DNA from 3 places in the Viridibacillus sp. NPDC093762 genome. Region 2 is predicted to be linked to each of the others. Evidence: riboswitches for the same ligand, from Rfam matches in the RefSeq annotation. Region 2 holds a riboswitch; each other region holds the start of a gene.
What was found. A riboswitch is a leader RNA that binds a small molecule or an ion and turns the genes downstream of it on or off. The one in region 2 is predicted to bind thiamine pyrophosphate.
Positions count from the first base shown of each region.

Region 1: another riboswitch for thiamine pyrophosphate. It lies ahead of thiT (energy-coupled thiamine transporter ThiT); the one in region 2 lies ahead of ACQKM9_RS00750 (ABC transporter substrate-binding protein).
Region 3: another riboswitch for thiamine pyrophosphate. It lies ahead of tenA (thiaminase II); the one in region 2 lies ahead of ACQKM9_RS00750 (ABC transporter substrate-binding protein).

Region 1 covers NZ_JBNNUK010000023.1:62-5,910, forward strand. The annotation lists gene ACQKM9_RS19085 (hypothetical protein) at 323-451, opposite strand; gene ACQKM9_RS19090 (DUF4870 domain-containing protein) at 510-824, opposite strand; gene ACQKM9_RS19095 (M20 family metallopeptidase) at 894-1,964, opposite strand; TPP riboswitch at 2,112-2,217, shown strand; gene thiT (energy-coupled thiamine transporter ThiT) at 2,351-2,911, shown strand; gene map (type I methionyl aminopeptidase) at 3,118-3,870, shown strand; gene ACQKM9_RS19110 (tryptophan-rich sensory protein) at 3,929-4,657, opposite strand; gene ACQKM9_RS19115 (polyphosphate kinase 2 family protein) at 4,900-5,649, shown strand; gene ACQKM9_RS19120 (M3 family oligoendopeptidase) at 5,713-5,849, shown strand, end outside.
Region 2 covers NZ_JBNNUK010000001.1:165,588-171,436, forward strand. The annotation lists gene ACQKM9_RS00730 (S8 family serine peptidase) at 1-1,451, shown strand, start outside; gene ACQKM9_RS00735 (hypothetical protein) at 1,571-1,900, shown strand; gene ACQKM9_RS00740 (hypothetical protein) at 2,083-3,546, shown strand; gene ACQKM9_RS00745 (hypothetical protein) at 3,626-3,826, shown strand; TPP riboswitch at 3,853-3,962, shown strand; gene ACQKM9_RS00750 (ABC transporter substrate-binding protein) at 4,067-5,059, shown strand; gene ACQKM9_RS00755 (thiamine-binding protein) at 5,073-5,366, shown strand; gene ACQKM9_RS00760 (ABC transporter permease) at 5,363-5,849, shown strand, end outside.
Region 3 covers NZ_JBNNUK010000008.1:78,718-84,566, forward strand. The annotation lists gene thiW (energy coupling factor transporter S component ThiW) at 1-199, opposite strand, end outside; gene thiE (thiamine phosphate synthase) at 196-849, opposite strand; gene thiD (bifunctional hydroxymethylpyrimidine kinase/phosphomethylpyrimidine kinase) at 842-1,675, opposite strand; gene thiM (hydroxyethylthiazole kinase) at 1,672-2,481, opposite strand; gene tenA (thiaminase II) at 2,481-3,170, opposite strand; TPP riboswitch at 3,268-3,372, opposite strand; gene ACQKM9_RS11970 (MATE family efflux transporter) at 3,541-4,911, shown strand; gene ACQKM9_RS11975 (putative RNA methyltransferase) at 5,139-5,849, shown strand, end outside.

The sequences.
Region 1 (5,849 bases), on a different contig from region 2:
AATAAATATGTCTAACTTTCTTGGGTCAGTTCATTGATGGGCGTACCAGTTTTTTTATTGTTAAAGAAGAATATAAAGTGGGTGATGTTTATCTTGAATTTGGAATGGAAAGGACGTGAATATTCTGCTAAATAACAAACAGTTGAGTTAGCGCAACAAACGAAGGAGTTAGTGCAACAAACGAAGGGGTTAGTGCAACAAACAACTCAGTAAGTACAACAATCAGCCAGTTTAACGCAACAAAGCCTAGAGTTAAAGCACCAATCACAATTCCATAAAAAAACCCCTATGCATGGAATTATCCGCATAAGAGCAATTAATATTATGGTTTATATCTTGTTGTGGGCGCTTGTTTTGATTTTGCTTTACGTGAATCAATAACTTTAATAACGATTGGATAAATAATTGGTGCTAATTTAATAGCAGTTTTTACTACGTTTCTTACCTTCATTTAGGAGCACTCCATTTCTTATAAGCTAATAATAATTAATTCCCATTGATGCTTCATCTTAAACGCGTATTACACGAACCCCTTGGATGATATTCCAAATGATCACTGCTACAGATAGTAGAATTTCTAAAATGATGAACGAGATAATTAAAATAGGTCCTGTACTTATAAAATTATCAGAACCACTGCCATAAAATCCAAATACGATAAAGAAAATAATGAAACCGATAATGGATGGGATAATGAGTAAAAGGTGTGATATGAATGCTCGTTTTGCATGGTTTTTTACATTCGAATCAGTACTGACAAAATAAACAATCACAGGCAAAATAAATCCTGCAAAAAATATACTGAAGTAACACAATGCCGACAATACTCGATTGTTATCCAGCCCAAGCACCTCCATTCATATTATTATTTACGCTAGAACGCCCAAAAAGATTCAACTCAATGCATGTTCTTTTATTATATTTGCAAAATGGTATACAGATGAAATGCTGACATATTCAGCGGGACCATGCCAATCTGCTCCAGTTGGGCCGAATTCAATGGCTCCTACGCCATCGGCAGCATAAAATCGAGTATCAGCAGATCCATGTTGTCCAAATAGCATGGCCTGCTTGTTGCAAACTGCAACAATTGTTTTTGATAATGATAAAACAAATGGATCATCAGCATTTGTTGTAACAGCAGGAGCTTTACTGTGAATAATGATTTCAGCTTGGATCTTTTCGTCATCGAGGATTTTCTGAATGTCATGTAGAATAACTTCTGCTGATTGTCCTGGAACGTATCGGATATCATAACGTACATTGCACTGATCTGGGACGACATTAAAACGTTCACCTGCTTGTATTGTAGCCAAATTAATCGATGGAGAATCATAAAATGCATTACGAGCATTTGTTATTGGTGATTCTAACAGTTTTGAGTGGAAATGCATGGCTTGTAAAACAGCATTTAGCCCCTCCCAAGGACGACTACCATGTGATGCTTTACCCTTGAATTGAATTTCGAATTGAAGAATGCCTTTTGCTTGTAAACCAATTTGCAATTGTGTAGGTTCACCACAAATAACAAATTGACCATTATATCCATTACGGGTAAGCCATCCTGATGTATTTTCACCACCAGTTTCTTCGTCTGTCACCAGATGTAGTTGAAGGCGTCTAGGCAGCTTGTCAGCTGATTTGGATAGCTCTACAAAGCTGAACATCATCGCCGCGACTCCGGCTTTCATATCAGCAGCTCCACGCCCGTATAAAAGGTCACCATCTACAAAGGGTGTAAATTGTTCAATTGCTGCTGGGACGACATCGACATGGCCGTTCCAGATAAGACAATCTGCGCCTTGCCCAATTTCAGCTGTTAAAATATCAAGTCCATTATTTTGATGTAGGTTAACATCTACACCCTGTTGCCCGAGCCAATTAGCACAAAATTGTAAAGCTTCATTTGCGCCAGTAGGTGTATCACTTTTATATGTAATTAACTTTTTAAGTAAATCAATCACTTAGTTGTAACCCCTCTCATTAAATGCCATTTTGTTAATTATATACATGTTTGAAAAAAATCTCTCAAACATTTAAGAAGAATCTATTGAAATAAAAGAATTGTTTAAGTACAATAGGGGTGTTCTATAATTACAATTAAATGATGTATTTACCACAAGGGGAGCCGAAATGGTCGGCTGAGAGTGAACCCAAAGTTCTAACCCTTTGAACCTGTAAGTTAATACTTGCGTAGGAATGTGGATAGAAACCGACATATAACCGATGTCAGGACCTGTCCTGATGTCGTTTTTTTGTTGCCTAAAGTTTTACTATCTAGAGCCCATTTACAATGGGGTACGTTGAGGTCTTGTGTGTTCTACATCAGAACTACGGGAGGATATTTATTTTGAACAAAAAGAAATTGTTGTTTTTAATCGAGATTGCGATTTTTGCTGCAATCGGCTTAATTTTGGATCAGCTGTCATTTAAGCTATGGGCTCAAGGTGGTTCTATTAGCCTCGTTATGGTACCTATTGTATTAATGGCATTCCGATGGGGTGTCTCAGGTGGGTTAATTACCGGATTATTAATTGGTTTATTGCAAGTAGCGATGGGAGCTTCAATTTTTACACCTGTCCAAGGTTTTATCGATTACTTTTTAGCATTTACTGTGGTCGGATTTGCTGGTGTGGTGAGACATCTAGTGTATGCAGCGAGTAAGCAATTAAACAAAAAAGCAATGACTTTGTATATTGTGCTAGGTACAACACTTGGTGGTTTATTGAGATACATTGCTCATACTACAGCAGGAATTGTCTTCTTTAGCGAATATGCAGGTGATCAAAATGTATATTTGTATTCTATAATTTATAATGGTACTTATATGTTGCCAGCTACTATACTAACAGCTGTTGTAGCTGTACTTTTATTTACATCAGCACCTCGTTTATTACAACAAAAAAATTGATTCAAAAAAGAGGATTCCTTATAGTTGGAATCCTCTTTTAGTACTTTCAGGGACGCAATGTCATATATCTAATATTAGAATCAAACAAAAATATTCTAAATATATAGACATTTGAAATAGCAAGATACTCGATTTTCATGTTCTTCATTTTGCAAAAAAAGTGTTATAGTAGAGAGTAGACATATGAGAAGAAGGGACCGTATAAAATGATAGCTATAACTCAAGAAGAAATTGCGGGATTGAAAAAAGCCGGACGTGTGATGGCCCAAATCCGTGAAGCAATGAAGGCAGCAACAAAACCAGGTATTACAACTAAAGAATTAGATGAAATTGGTGGCCGTTTATTTGAAGAAAATGGAGCCGTTTCAGGACCTAAAAGTGAATATGATTTTCCTGGTTACACATGTATAAGTGTGAACGAACAGGTTGCACACGGCATTCCAGGGAACCTTATGTTAAAAGAGGGAGACCTTATTAATATCGACGTTTCAGGTCATGTTGAAGGCTATTTTGCAGATACTGGCGTGTCATTTGTTGTAGGTGGTGGATCTTACCCAGAAATCGATAAACTTTGTCAAGTTGCAGAAAGTGCATTTGATCGTGCGATGACAAAAGTAAAATCAGGTGCTCGTTTAAACCAAATTGGTAAAGCAGTTGAACGTGAAGCAAAAGCAAACGGTCTAGCGGTTATTATGAACTTAACAGGTCATGGTATTGGCCGTTCACTTCATGAAGAACCACAACATGTATTAAATTATTTTGATGCATGGGATCGCACAATTTTAAAAGAAGGTATGGTTTTAGCGGTTGAACCGTTCATCTCTCAAAAAGCAGAACATATCGTTGAATCAGGTGATGGTTGGACATTTATAACGCCTGACAAATCACTAGTTGCACAATATGAACATACAATCATCGTAACAGATGGTGAACCTATTATTACAACTAAATTAGATTAAAATAATGAAAAAGCCTCCCTTGAATTTTCGTCAAGGGAGGTCTTTTTGTTTTCTACAATTATTTAGATGGCTTTTGTTTTTTTATAAATAAGATTCCTGCCAATAAGACACCACTTAAAAAAAGTGCTGCGGTCGTTACTAGTAATTCCTCAAAGCCATTTTTTACCGCAACCCCTATATAAGCCCAAATGAAGACGATAGGAAAATAAATATCATAATGGTGGAAACGGATATGAAGTGCAATAGCGGTACCTAGGGTAAGCATAATAACAGCCCACAAAGGATTACTTAAACCTAAGCCATTCCAATGATTATGCGTTAAAACGAAAGCGATATTTGTTATTGTTGCTACGCAAATCCAAGCAAAGTAAATGGAAATGGGTATGCGCTTTGACCATGTTTGTTCATCATTACTAAATGAGAAATATAGAAGTGCTAAACAAGCTAACAATAGTATCATTACGACAACAGTAAGTTGGAAGTAAAGATAATGCCACAGGAAAATCCACAAAATATTAAGCAGGGAACTGGTTGTAAATAACAGTGTTTGTTGAATAGAAATTGAGTTCTTATTCTGATAATTGAACCAATGTTTATAAATCCAGTAAGCTAAAATTATGTATATAAAGCCCCAAATACTAAAAACATATCGTGCTGGAGTGAAAAGAACCGTATAACTGTCGGAGATTTCGCCAGTAGTTTGACCATTTAGTGGAAGAATATTAGCAGCTAAGTTCACGGATACCATTGCAATATAAGCGATGGTAATAATAATTAATCTCCCCAATAAAATCTCCTCCTTCATGTTGAAAATAGTATGAAAATCTGAACTTTGTTGCACTCTGAAGTAGAAAAGTATCTCGTTATCCATTGCGTTAATATACAAAAAATCTATACCAATTTTAAATCATATGTATAAAGTATACATTCGATTAGTTAGAACAACAAATATCATTTCGGAAGAATTTGCTGTAAAATAATAGTATAAAAGTAAAAGGAGTGTTTAAAGTGAGTAAACGCATTGAAGATATGAAATTAGATAAACATCTAAACGATAAACTTTCCTACAAAAAGGAACTAAAAAAATTACAATTTGAACTATTAAATATTCAACAGTTCTTGTTCAATCATAATATTGGGCTTGTGTTAGCATTTGAAGGAATGGACGCAGCTGGTAAAGGTGGAGCCATTAAACGCTTAACACAACGACTGGATCCTCGTGGGTATATTGTACACCCAATTGCTGCACCGCAACCCTTCGAACTGAAATACAACTATCTACATCGCTTTTGGACGCGCTTACCTTACAAAGGGCAAATCGGCATTTTCGATCGTTCATGGTATGGACGAGTACTAGTAGAACGTATTGAAGGCTTTGCTAAACAAGAAGATTGGCAACGTGCCTACGAAGAAATTAACCAATTTGAAAAACTACTTACAGATGATAACTATATCGTAGCAAAATTCTGGATTCAAGTGTCAAAAGAAGAACAATTAAATCGATTTAAAGAACGACAAGAAGATCCTTATAAAAAATGGAAATTAACAGATGAAGATTGGCGAAATCGTGACAAGTGGCCACTTTATGTTGAAGCAGCAAATGATATGTTCAAGAAGACAGATAAACCTCATGCACCATGGATTTTAATATCGGGTGAAGATAAAAAGTACGAACGAATTCAAGTGCTAAAAGAAGTCATTGCACATGTTACAAGAGAATGTGAACTGAGAGGATTACAAATTACTGATCCTTCTGAAACTATTAGCGAAGAAGTCTAACTATTTCGAGTCCAGAAGTATTATACTGAATATGTAAGATAATTTGGTAATGGAGGCTTGAATATGACAAATGAAAAATTTCCAGAAGTATGGGATTTAGAGAGCGTATTTGCAGGAGGTAGCAATTCAGAAGAATTAAGAATCCAATTAGACAGAATCCAAGTTGAATTAGAAGAACTACAAAATGCAGTTTCAAGTAT
Region 2 (5,849 bases):
ATGAAGGCGACTACACATTAAAAGTAATTGCTCGTGGCTACTATAGCCAAGAAACAACTATTAAAATCGGCCAACAAGCTACAACAAAAGATATTGAGTTAAAACCATTCTACACTTACCCAGGTGGCGAAATTGGGTATGATGATGGTACTCCAGAAAATGCACGTGCATTTAATGCAGCTGGAAACGCTTGGGCAGTGAAAATGTCTCTTCCTGAAGGAAAGGAAAGCGGCATTGTAACTGATGGCGTATTCCGATTCTGGGACACTGAATGGCCAGTTCCAGGTGGTACTGCATTCGCAGTTGAAGTGTGGGATGCAACTGGAGCTGATGGATCGCCTGGTAAGAAACTTGCAGGTCCGTTTGATGCTACAGCTCTCCGTAATGGTGAGTGGACAGTTGTAGATTTAAGCGAACATAATATTATTGTCAAAGGCGACTTTTATATGGTATATCGTCAAACGTTTGCTAATCCGAACACGCCAGGCCTTGCAACAGATGAAAGTGGAGAAAATGCGGGAAGAAGCTACCAAGGTGTTTCCGATGCTTGGTCACCTTCACCTGCTGAAGAAGGAAACTACATGATTCGTGCCCGTGTAAGTTATGAAGTACAGGGTCCAGTAATCACTTCACCAGCATCAAAATCTGTAACAAATCAAGCATCAACAAAAATCGAAGGAACAGCTTCACCAACAACAACGATTAAATTAAAACAAAATGATCAAGAAGTTGGATCTGCCGTGGTTGGAGCAGATGGTAAATTCTCAATCGATGCTAAATTATCAGAGGGTTCAAATGAATTCGTAGCAGTAGCAACTCTTGATAATCGAGTAATAGGGGAATCTGAAGCTGTCAATGTTGTATTAGATACGATGAAACCGGAACTGAAAATCGAAAGTCCGCTTGACGGGGATAAAACAAATCGTGAGTCAGTGACAGTTGAAGGTACTGTTGAAGATGCGAACCTAGATTGGGTACGTGTAAATGGAACAGACGCACCAGTAGTCAACGGAAAATATTCAAAACGTATTCTTCTCGACAACGGTGTGAATGAAATCAAAGTAGTAGCTAGCGATAAAGCAAACAACAAAGTAACAAAGAAAATTAGCATCACAGCAAATTATGATGCGCCTGTCATTGAAAACTTAACACCAGTAGAAGACCTTAATCTGGAAACAGGCAAAAGTGTTAAAATTGAATTTGATAGTGCAGTTGGATTGAAAGCTACTTTCGTCATCCACATGCCTCTAACAAACGTTAATGGACAAGTTCAAAATGCGACTGAGCTACCTATGTCAGAACAAGCAGACGGTCATTACGTAGGCTATTGGACAGTACCATCAGGAACAGTGGCTAAAGGAGCAGTAATTGAAGTAAAAGCTGTTGATAATTTCAAAAACGAAACGCGTCAAGAAGCGAAAGGTAAGCTATATATCAATGTGGAGAAATAAACGCTTTTGAGTAATGAACCCCCTATCTCTTTTGAGAAGGGGGTTTCTAACGTCTAAACGAAAAATGCATTTGCTTTAGCAATGGCATGCTAGAGGAACATAAAAAGAAGGGAAAAGTAATGAAAAACACTTTTTTTAATCACTATTTTGGACCATTTTACACTCTCATACATATCCTACAAAGAATGAATAGAAAAAGGAGTGAAATTGAATGGTTCAACCTTTTCATGGAGGACAGTGGCAACGCGAAAGTTCTAATTTCTGGCGGGGACAGCAGTGGAATCAAGGTAACGACTGGCGCCACGGTCAAAACTGGTTCCCAGGTCAGCAATGGAATCAATGGAATCAATGGCAACCGTGGAATCCTTGGAATCAATGGAATCAATGGAATCCATGGAATCCATGGAATCAATGGAATCCATGGCACCATGGGCACCGTTGGTAATTAATTAGAACGAGTATAGTCACACATAGATTTCACATATATTTAATACGACTATCAAGCATCCCCTGATTCGATTGAGTCAGGGGATATTATTATGTCTCAGAGGTAAAACACTTTAGAAGTGCAATGGGGATGCAAATTATCTAACAGGAGCACGCATATAATTGATTGAAAGGTGGGGGGATATTGAAAGAATATGCAGATACAATGATGAGATTTTTACCTTCTACGGCAACTATTTTACAAGTACAACAACCGGAAAAAAGGCCAGCAATACTGCTAGCAGATATAGATGGAGATCATATTGAAGAGATGATCGGAGCGTACAACTATCAAGGTCAAAATTATATAAAGATATTAAAAAAAAACCATAATGAATGGGTTCCAATAGCAGACATTAAAGGAAGCGGATATGGAATAACGAATTTAGTGGCTGTGCCATTAGTTAACAAAAATATAAATACATTAATTGTAGGTTGGCAAATAGGCAGTATATGGTCGAAGTTAGACCTACTGCAATGGACAAACAAAGGTTTTATTCATATACCAACGAATAATATGGTCTATAGTAAGTTGCAAGTTGAAGATATGCCGAGTACCCAAAATTCAGACGGAAAATATGAGCTAGCTATTTGGGTTCACGATACGGGTGATGCCTATAAAATAGCCGTCTATCGTTTTAATGGTATGAGACTTGTCAAAGCAAAGGATGTGTACCCATATTATTTCAAAAAAGTAGAAGCGTACTATAAGAATCTATTGAAAAATAATGATTATCCTTTTTATTGGTCCTATTTATCGGATGCTCAGATGAAGGCGGGAGATTTAGAACAGGCACTTATTTCAATTGATAAAACGTTGTCATTTAATTCACCATACCCATCTAAAGAAACCCTACTAGAAAAGAGAAGGCAAATCTTAAATAAGTTGAAGCAACACCAAGTAATCGCCCAAATCGTCATCGATAAAAAAAGAGGCGATGTTACGGGAGATGGCTTAATTGACACAATTCTTCTAACTGCTGAGAGAACTGAAGGAAGTCCATATTTAAAAAATATTACCTTAGTTGTTTTTAATGAAAAAACGAATTTTTATGAACAAATACCGTTAAAAGAAAATGCAGGTTATAATCCCACTATATCGCTCGGGGATTATACAGGAAATGATGTAGAAGACATTTTAGTTGTCATAGACTCAGGGGGAAGTGGTGGCATCATATTCGCATATATATTTGCATATGTGAATGGGGAAATGCGCCAAGTATTTGACTCGGATGCCTATAATGAACTTTCAAAATATGAAGTTAATTATTTGGATAATTACAAAGTTAGTGTTACTAGCTCCTACCCAGCGAAAAAGTATATCTTAGATCTAACTTATAAAGGGAAAGATTATTTGTCTGAAATTTATAATATAGACGGCACACTTAAAGCGCCAATTCAAGGGTGGGTGGATCCAATTAGCGGACTCTATCCTATAGATTACGCGCGTGATGGCAACTACGAATTTTTGGCATACCAAAAAATCGCGGGTAGATACCATGCAGATGGGTTGGGTTATGTAGAAACAATATTGAAATGGAATGGACATGAATTCGTTCCAGACCGCCAAACTGTATCGATTTTCGGTGAAGATTTACTAGCGAAATAATCTGTTTTTATATTAGCAGTTAGCAATTAGAGGGTGCTTAAGACGTGAATATTCTGCTAAATAACAAACACTCGAGTTAGTGCAACAAACACTCAAGTTAGCGCAACAAACACCGAAGTTAGCGCAACAAACACTCAAGTTAGCGCAACAAACACCGAAGTTAGCGCAACAAACACTCGAGTTACCTCAACAAACACAAAAACACCGCATTCCAAAATCTTACAACAACAATCCAAAACAATCATATCCAAATAAATATTGGAATCTTTTGTTTTTTTGATATAATAGGTGTGAAAGTTCATATGTGCAAGAATGTGGGGGGGCTGGTGTTGCCAGCTGAGAATGTATCCGATAGATGCTGACCCTTAGAACCTGATCTGGTTAACACCAGCGGAGGGAACATCAGCTAAAATCTCGAGTATCATTGAATTTTAGAGTGTATGTTAACGTCCGGAATAGTTCCGGGCGTTTTTCTTTTTGCATGGAACTTGTCAAAATAATATAGATGGAGGCAAGGGAAATGAAAAAATGTATGCTGCTGCTTGTAGCATTATTCGCTTTAGTTGGTTGCCAATCAAATGAGTCAAAAGGAAATGATAATGACTCGAAAAACGCATTAAAAAAAGTAACCGTCGTTTTAGATTGGACGCCAAATACAAATCATACTGGTTTGTATGTAGCAAAAGAACAAGGTTTTTTTAAAGAGCAAGGCTTGGATGTAGAGATCATTCAACCAGGTGAAACTGGAGCAGATCAACTAGTAGCTTCAGGAAAAGCCGAATTTGGTATCACAGCGCAAGAATCAATTACGCAAGCAAGAGTTCAAGGAGTCCCACTCGTGTCAATTGCAGCTATTATTCAACACAATACATCGGGCTTTGCATCCCCATTAGACAAAAATATTAAATCACCAAAAGATTTCGAAGGTAAAACATATGGAGGATGGGGTTCACCAATCGAAAAAGCTGTGCTTGATTCTCTTATGAAAATTGAAAACGCAGATAGTAAGAAGCTAGACATTATCAATGCAGGAGATGCAGACTTCTTTACAATGGTCAAAAAAGATGTAGATTTTGCATGGATTTACTATGCATGGACAGGTGTCGAAGCAGAACTGCGAGGAGAAAAGATAAATATGCTTTATTTAACAGACTATAGCGACAAGCTAGATTACTATACTCCAGTTCTTACAACAAATGAAAAAATGATCCAAAGAAATCCCGAAACAGTGAAAGCATTTACTAAAGCGACTTCACAAGGATATGAATTTGCTATAAAAGACCCAGAAGCGGCTGCAGATATCTTACTAAAAGCTGCCCCAGAATTAGATGCAGAGTTAGTTAAGAAAAGCCAACAATGGCTAGCTGACAAATATCAAGATGATGCAAAACAATGGGGAGAGCAGAAGCTTGAAGTTTGGAAAAACTATGCAAATTGGATGAGTGAAAATAACATATTAGAGGGTAAATTCAATCCTGAAAATGCGTTCACAAACGAATTTTTACCACAATAAGGAGGAGAAAGAAATGGCAAATTCATTAATCAGTGTACAAATTATTCCAAAAACAAAAACTTACGAGGATGTTATACCTTTTGTAGATGCAGCTATCAAAATTATCGACGATGCTGGTGTGAACTATGAAGTGCATCCACTTGAAACAACAATGGAAGGTGAACTTTCTGAACTACTAGAAATTATCAAAAAAATGAATGAAAAGATGATTGAACTAGGTAGTGTAAACGTCATTACTCAAGTGAAGATGCTTTATCAACCAACAGGTATCACACTTGGTACATTAACGGAGAAATACAGAAAATGAAATGGATACGTGAAAAAGGAGGAGCGATTTTTCTGCTCCTTTTCATTTTATGTTGTTGGGAATTGATTGTTCGCTTAAAAGAAGTTCCGGGTTGGTTGTTACCGGCTCCTACAGCCATATTTTCAGAGGCAATCAAAGCGATTCCTACTTTTTCAACCGATATTTTATCAACAACTCAGTTGGCAGTATTAGGACTTACAATTGGAAGCCTCGTAGGATTTATCATAGCGGTCTCCCTACATATGATGCCGAAAGTGCAGAAACTTGTTTATCCGTTACTTATTCTATCGCAAAATATTCCAATCATTGTTTTAGCACCTCTTCTAATTATTTGGTTCGGTTTTGGCTTATTTCCCAAACTGATCATTATAAGTTTAGTCTGCTTTTTCCCAATTGTTGTAGCAGCATTAGATGGCTTTAAAAATACCGCGCCAGAGCTCAAATACTATATGGAAATGGCGGGGGCATCAAAAAGCCAGTTAT
Region 3 (5,849 bases), on a different contig from region 2:
TGCCAGTTATTACTCGGACAAGCCCAGTAAGAAATGCAATAAGAACAGCTGGGCCAGGTCCTAGCATTACAGCAGCTAGAACATTTACAGCATGTTGAACAGGATATGCACGTGCAATACCTGCTGGAAATGATACAAAAACAGATCCTGCAACGGCGATAGCGACAAACATGGCTATAGTCGTTTTGCGTGAAGTCATGAAATTTTCGCCACCTGTTGTAAGACATGAAGTAGTTGTCGTGTGGCTACAAATGGTTCTTCATGTGTTGTGATAGCAGAGATGAGTGAAACGCCATCTGCTCCTGCTCTGATCACGGTTTGACAATTATTTATTGTAATACCACCAATACCAACAATAGGTAGAGAGGGATACGTAGCAGCTGTTTGTTCTATTAATGTTGTACCAGCAGGGGAATTTGCGTCTGACTTAGAGGTAGTAGCGTAGACTGGACCAATGCCTACGTAATCAGCTCCTGCCTTTATTGCAGCGGTTACCTCTGTTAATGAATGGGTAGAGACACCTAGAATTTTATCTAGACCAATCTTTTCTCGGACCGCATTTGCGTTAGCGTCATTTTGGCCGACGTGCACACCATCTGCATCTAGAGCGATTGCTAAATTTACATCGTCATTGATAATGAAAGGTACATTATATTTTTTACACAGGGCTTTGCATGATTTAGCAAAGTTTATTTTATCTTCCCCGGTGAGCGCATTTTCTCCTTTTTCTCTGAATTGAAAGAAGGTAATGCCACCACGGAGAGCTTCTTCTAAAACAACGAGTGGATCGTGTTCGTCGATGTTTTGACTCCCCATAATGAAATATAACTGAAGTTGTTCTCTATTCAATGATCATAACTTCCTTTCTTGCCCTTTCTGAAATTTCACGATAGGCCCAATGATTTGTAGGTCCATGGCCAGCACCCAATTGTAGTCCATTCTTTATAGCGGCTTGGATAAAATGTTTCGCATCAATTACGGCATCTGAAGCAGTAAAACCTTGTGCCAAACGAGCTGCAATAGCTGCTGAGAATGTACAGCCTGTACCATGTGTATCTTTCGTGCTGATTCTTTCAGAACGCATGATGAATCGTTCACCTTTTGCTGATAAAAATAAATCCTCTGCATAATCTTTTGTATCGCGGTGCCCACCTTTTAAGACAACGGCTTGAGCGCCCATTGTAATTAGCCGATTTGCAGCATTCTCTACATCACTATCTGAGTGAATCGTTAATCCTGTGAGTACTTCAGCTTCAGGAATATTAGGTGTAATAATGGTTGCAAGTGGTAGTAGCTCAGTTTTCATCGAGTGTACAGCTTCATTTAATAGAAGTGATGCACCACCTTTTGCAATCATGACTGGATCAATAACGAGCATTGGTAGATCATAACTTTTTAATGTTTCAGCTACTCCGTGGATGATTTCTGCTGAAAAAAGCATCCCTGTTTTAATAGCTCCTACTTGGAAGTCATCAAGGACAGCTTTGATTTGGCTGACTACATTGTTCACTTCTACGGCATAAACGTCGTGAACACCTAGTGTATTTTGTGAAGTCACTGCTGTGATTGCAGATGTACCAAATGTACCAAGTTCTTGAAATGTTTTTAAATCTGCTTGAATACCTGCTCCACCACCACTATCAGAACCTGCGATTGTCATAGCAACATTTGTCATATTTGAATATCCTCTTTTTCTACAATTTTCATATTGTCACGTAAATCTTCTGAAGTAAGAGAATATAAACTGTTAATCATTTCAACTGCAAAAGTGCCTGGAGCAATGGCTGTTTTTGCAGCTCTTTCTCCAACTTGTTTGTAAAATGATAGAGCATTAGCTGTTGCTTGCAAATGATGGCCATCTGAAACAGCAAGAAATGCACCTGTCACCGCACTAAGCAAGCACCCGGAGCCTGTAATTAGTGGCATTAAGTCATGCCCACCATCAATTTGAATTGTCGTTTGGCCATCGGTTACGGTATCCTCAAACCCAGTGACTGCAACAATACAGTTAAGCCGTTTAGCAACTTGTTTAGCAGTTAGTTGTACATCTATTTGACCTTCACCAGCATCAGCTCCCCTTGATTGCCATTCGATATTACCGAGTGTAGCAAGTTCACCTACATTACAGCGGATAGCCGTAACTTGGACTTCCTTTAAAATGGTTGTCACGGATTTCTTACGAAACACACTAGCACCTACGCCAACTGGGTCAAGAACAACAGGAATACCTTTTTTATTGGCACTTTTACCTGCCTCAATAATGGATAAAACAGTTCCTTGATCGAGTGTACCAATGTTAAGAACTGTACAGTCTGCAAGAGCAGCCATTTCAGCTACTTCCTCGATTCCCTCCGCCATCATAGGAGAAGCACCTAGTGCGAGGAGACCATTAGCTTGGAAATTGGCAACAACGATATTGGCAATATTATGGACTAGCGGTTTTTCGCCACGTAACTTTTCAAGGAAAGGTTGTTGATCCATTATTTAGTCAGCTCCTTTTCGTAATGTCCAATTGTCCATTGTTGTTTCGTCCAAGCCATTTCCCAGAAATGCCATTCATAATAACTACTTTTACGGAAATGTTCTTTTAGTTGTTGAATACGTGCAGGGGGTAAGTCTTTGGCAAGGTCATTCATGCGATTAATTTGTTCTTCTACTAATTCTCCGAACCACTCAGAGCCATATGTTTGAATCCATTTATCATAAATAGGGTGATTAGGTTTTGAATCTTTTAGGCGGTCGCCAATTTCATAGTAAAGCCAGTAACAAGGAAGTATTGCAGCGAGAGTATCAGCTAAATCACCATTGTTTGTAGCGCGATACATATGAGATACATATTCATATGCTGTCGGTGCGGGCTCAAATGCAGCAAACTCTTCATCTGTAATTTCCAACATAGTAAAAAATTGTTCATGAAGTGACAATTCAGCAATACAAGTTGATTCAGCATGTTTGGCAAAACGTTGTGTAGTATGTAAATCATTTGCCTTTACTGCTCCTAGTGCTTGCACCTTTGCAAAGTGGGTTAAATAATAAGCATCTTGTTGTACGTAATATTGGAAAATATCGAGTGGTAAAGTACCTGCTGCTAATGATTTTACAAACGGATGTTGAAAGCTACCTTCCCATAAATCATTACACTCTTGTCTTACTTCTTCACAAAATGTCATCTTTATGCACCCCAAGTTCATTTGTTTTTGAAAACAAAAAGCCGCCCCCTGATCTGTGTCAGTAGGCGGCGAGCAATCATTTTCAATAAAACAAAATAGACTGATAGCGCCACTTCCCTCCGCTGGTATGAGCCAGATCAGGTTCCAAGGGTCCGTAGCACTCTACGTCTCAGCCAATTATATGACTCCCCTAGTGGTTAAAAAGCGATTTAGTTTTCAACATCAATATAACATAAATATTGGAATTAGCAAGGTGTAATTAAGCAAAGTAAATAGATTGTAATAAATGGCATTAAGCCATAGATATGAGCTGATTTCTATGTTAAGATACAAATTATCTGAATTTGATAGTGGGAAGCAAGGTGTTTAGATGGGCACAACGGCAACAGTGAAAGAGCCTGAAGTGAAATTAAATTTATTTCATTTAACTTGGCCGATTTTTTTAGAAGTATTTTTATTTATGTTAATGGGGCTTGCTGATACATTTATGCTGAGCGCATTGTCTGATGATGCAGTATCAGGAGTAGGAGCAGCCAATCAATATATTCATATAGCAATTTTAATATTAGAAGTAATAGGAAACGGGGCATCGATTGTTGTTGCTCAATATTTAGGGTCTAAGCGTTATTTGGAAGCAGCCAAAATTTCAGCACTAGCCGTTTCCTTGAATTTAGTTATTGGTTCAATAATGAGCATCGCTTTCGTGATTTTCTCGAAAAATATTATGATTGCAATGAATTTACAAGGTGATGTGCTTGAGTATGCTAGTAAATATTTATTCATTGTTGGGGGAGCAATTTTCCTACAAGCAATCATCAACTCGTTAGCAGCGATTATTCGTGTGCATGGTTGGACCAAACAGACTATGTATGTATCGCTTGGAATGAATATTTTTCATGTAATAGGGAACTATGTTTTGATCTTCGGTAAATTTGGCTTCCCTGAACTAGGGGTGCAAGGTGCGGCAATTTCATCAGTCGTCAGTCGTGTTTTGGCTCTATTAGTATTCTTCTGGCTATTGTATCAAGCGCTAGAGGTACGTATTAAATTTCAATACTACGTTTCATTATCAAAAGAATACATCGGTAAGATTTTGCAAATTGGGCTTCCATCTGCATTTGAGCAGGTGATGTACCAAGGTTGTCAAATTGTCTTTTTATACTACGTGACGTATTTAGGTGCAGAATCACTAGCAGCTCGGCAATACGCTTATAATATTTCAATGTTCACCTATTTATTTGCTATAGCGATTGGAACAGGAACTGCGATTATGGTTGGCCGTTACGTTGGTGCCAATGAAAAGGATGCAGCGTATAAACAATTGTGGGTTAGTCTGAAATGGGCGATTATATTTACACTAGTGATGGTCACAGTGGTGGTTATTTTCCGCTATCCGCTAATGCGTCTCTTTACTGATAATCCAGAGGTTATAAAAATTGGTGCGGCAGTGTTAATGTGTAGTATTTTGTTAGAAACAGGACGTACATTTAATATTACGATTATTAATTCATTGCGTGCTTCAGGTGATGCTAAATATCCATTAGTCATCGGATTTTTCTCAATGGTTTGCATGAGCTTACCACTTGGCTATTTACTTGTATTCCAATTAGATATGGGTCTAATAGGTGTATGGTTGGCAATTGCAGCGGATGAATGGTTCCGAGCTATTCTTGTTTTCTTTAGATGGAAAAGTCGTCGCTGGGAAAGATATGCTCTCGTTGCGCCTGATAAAACGAAGTAAATTGATTAGATGTGAGTTTTGCAAGTGATAGATTAGTATTACTTGAGAATTTAATCGCTGATGGCATAAAGTCATCAGTGATTTTTTTATTATAAAAAGATTACTCATTGTTCGTAAGTATCCCTATTATCAAGATGTTATGCAAGACCCTTGATATTTTATCTTTAGCCAACCAACACTTTGTTTTGTATACTTGGTAAAGAAGATTAATGAACGAGGTGTTAGGCATGGCATTGCCGAGAAAAGTAGAGAGTGCTAATAATATGAGAGAGAATCATGCGCTGTTCGCTTGTCCAGTTTGCGGGGATGAGATGATGGTGACTGAGGATTGTATTGTTGTTTGTGATAATCGACATTCTTTCGATATTGCAAAGCAAGGCTATGTAAATTTTATGACGCATGCTGCGACTTCAATGTATGGCAAAGATTTATTTGAAGCGCGTAAGCTGGTTATTGAGAGTGGATTATATGCACCTATGCATACAGCTATTTGTGATTTACTTAAGCAGATGAATACTAATGTTGCTGTACTAGATACGGGTTGCGGTGAAGGATCGCATTTAGAAAGTATTAAAAATAAATTCCAGGAGCGATCTGATAACGGTTTTGTTGGAGTAGGTATTGATATCGCAAAAGAAGGAATTATTGCAGCAGGAAGGCATTATAATGACATAATTTGGTGTGTCGGTGACTTAGCAAAAAGTCCATATCAACAAGAAAGCTTTCATGCAATATTGAATATTTTATCACCTGCCAATTACACGGAGTTTAAACGACTTTTGAAGCCGAATGGATTGGTTATTAAAGTCGTACCACAAAGTGGATATTTACAACAATTACGTGCTTTATTCTTTGCGGAATCTGAAAAGGAATCTTATTCAAATGAACATACTGTCGAACGGTTCAAGGAGAATTTCCTTGAGGTTGAAGTAAAGCGT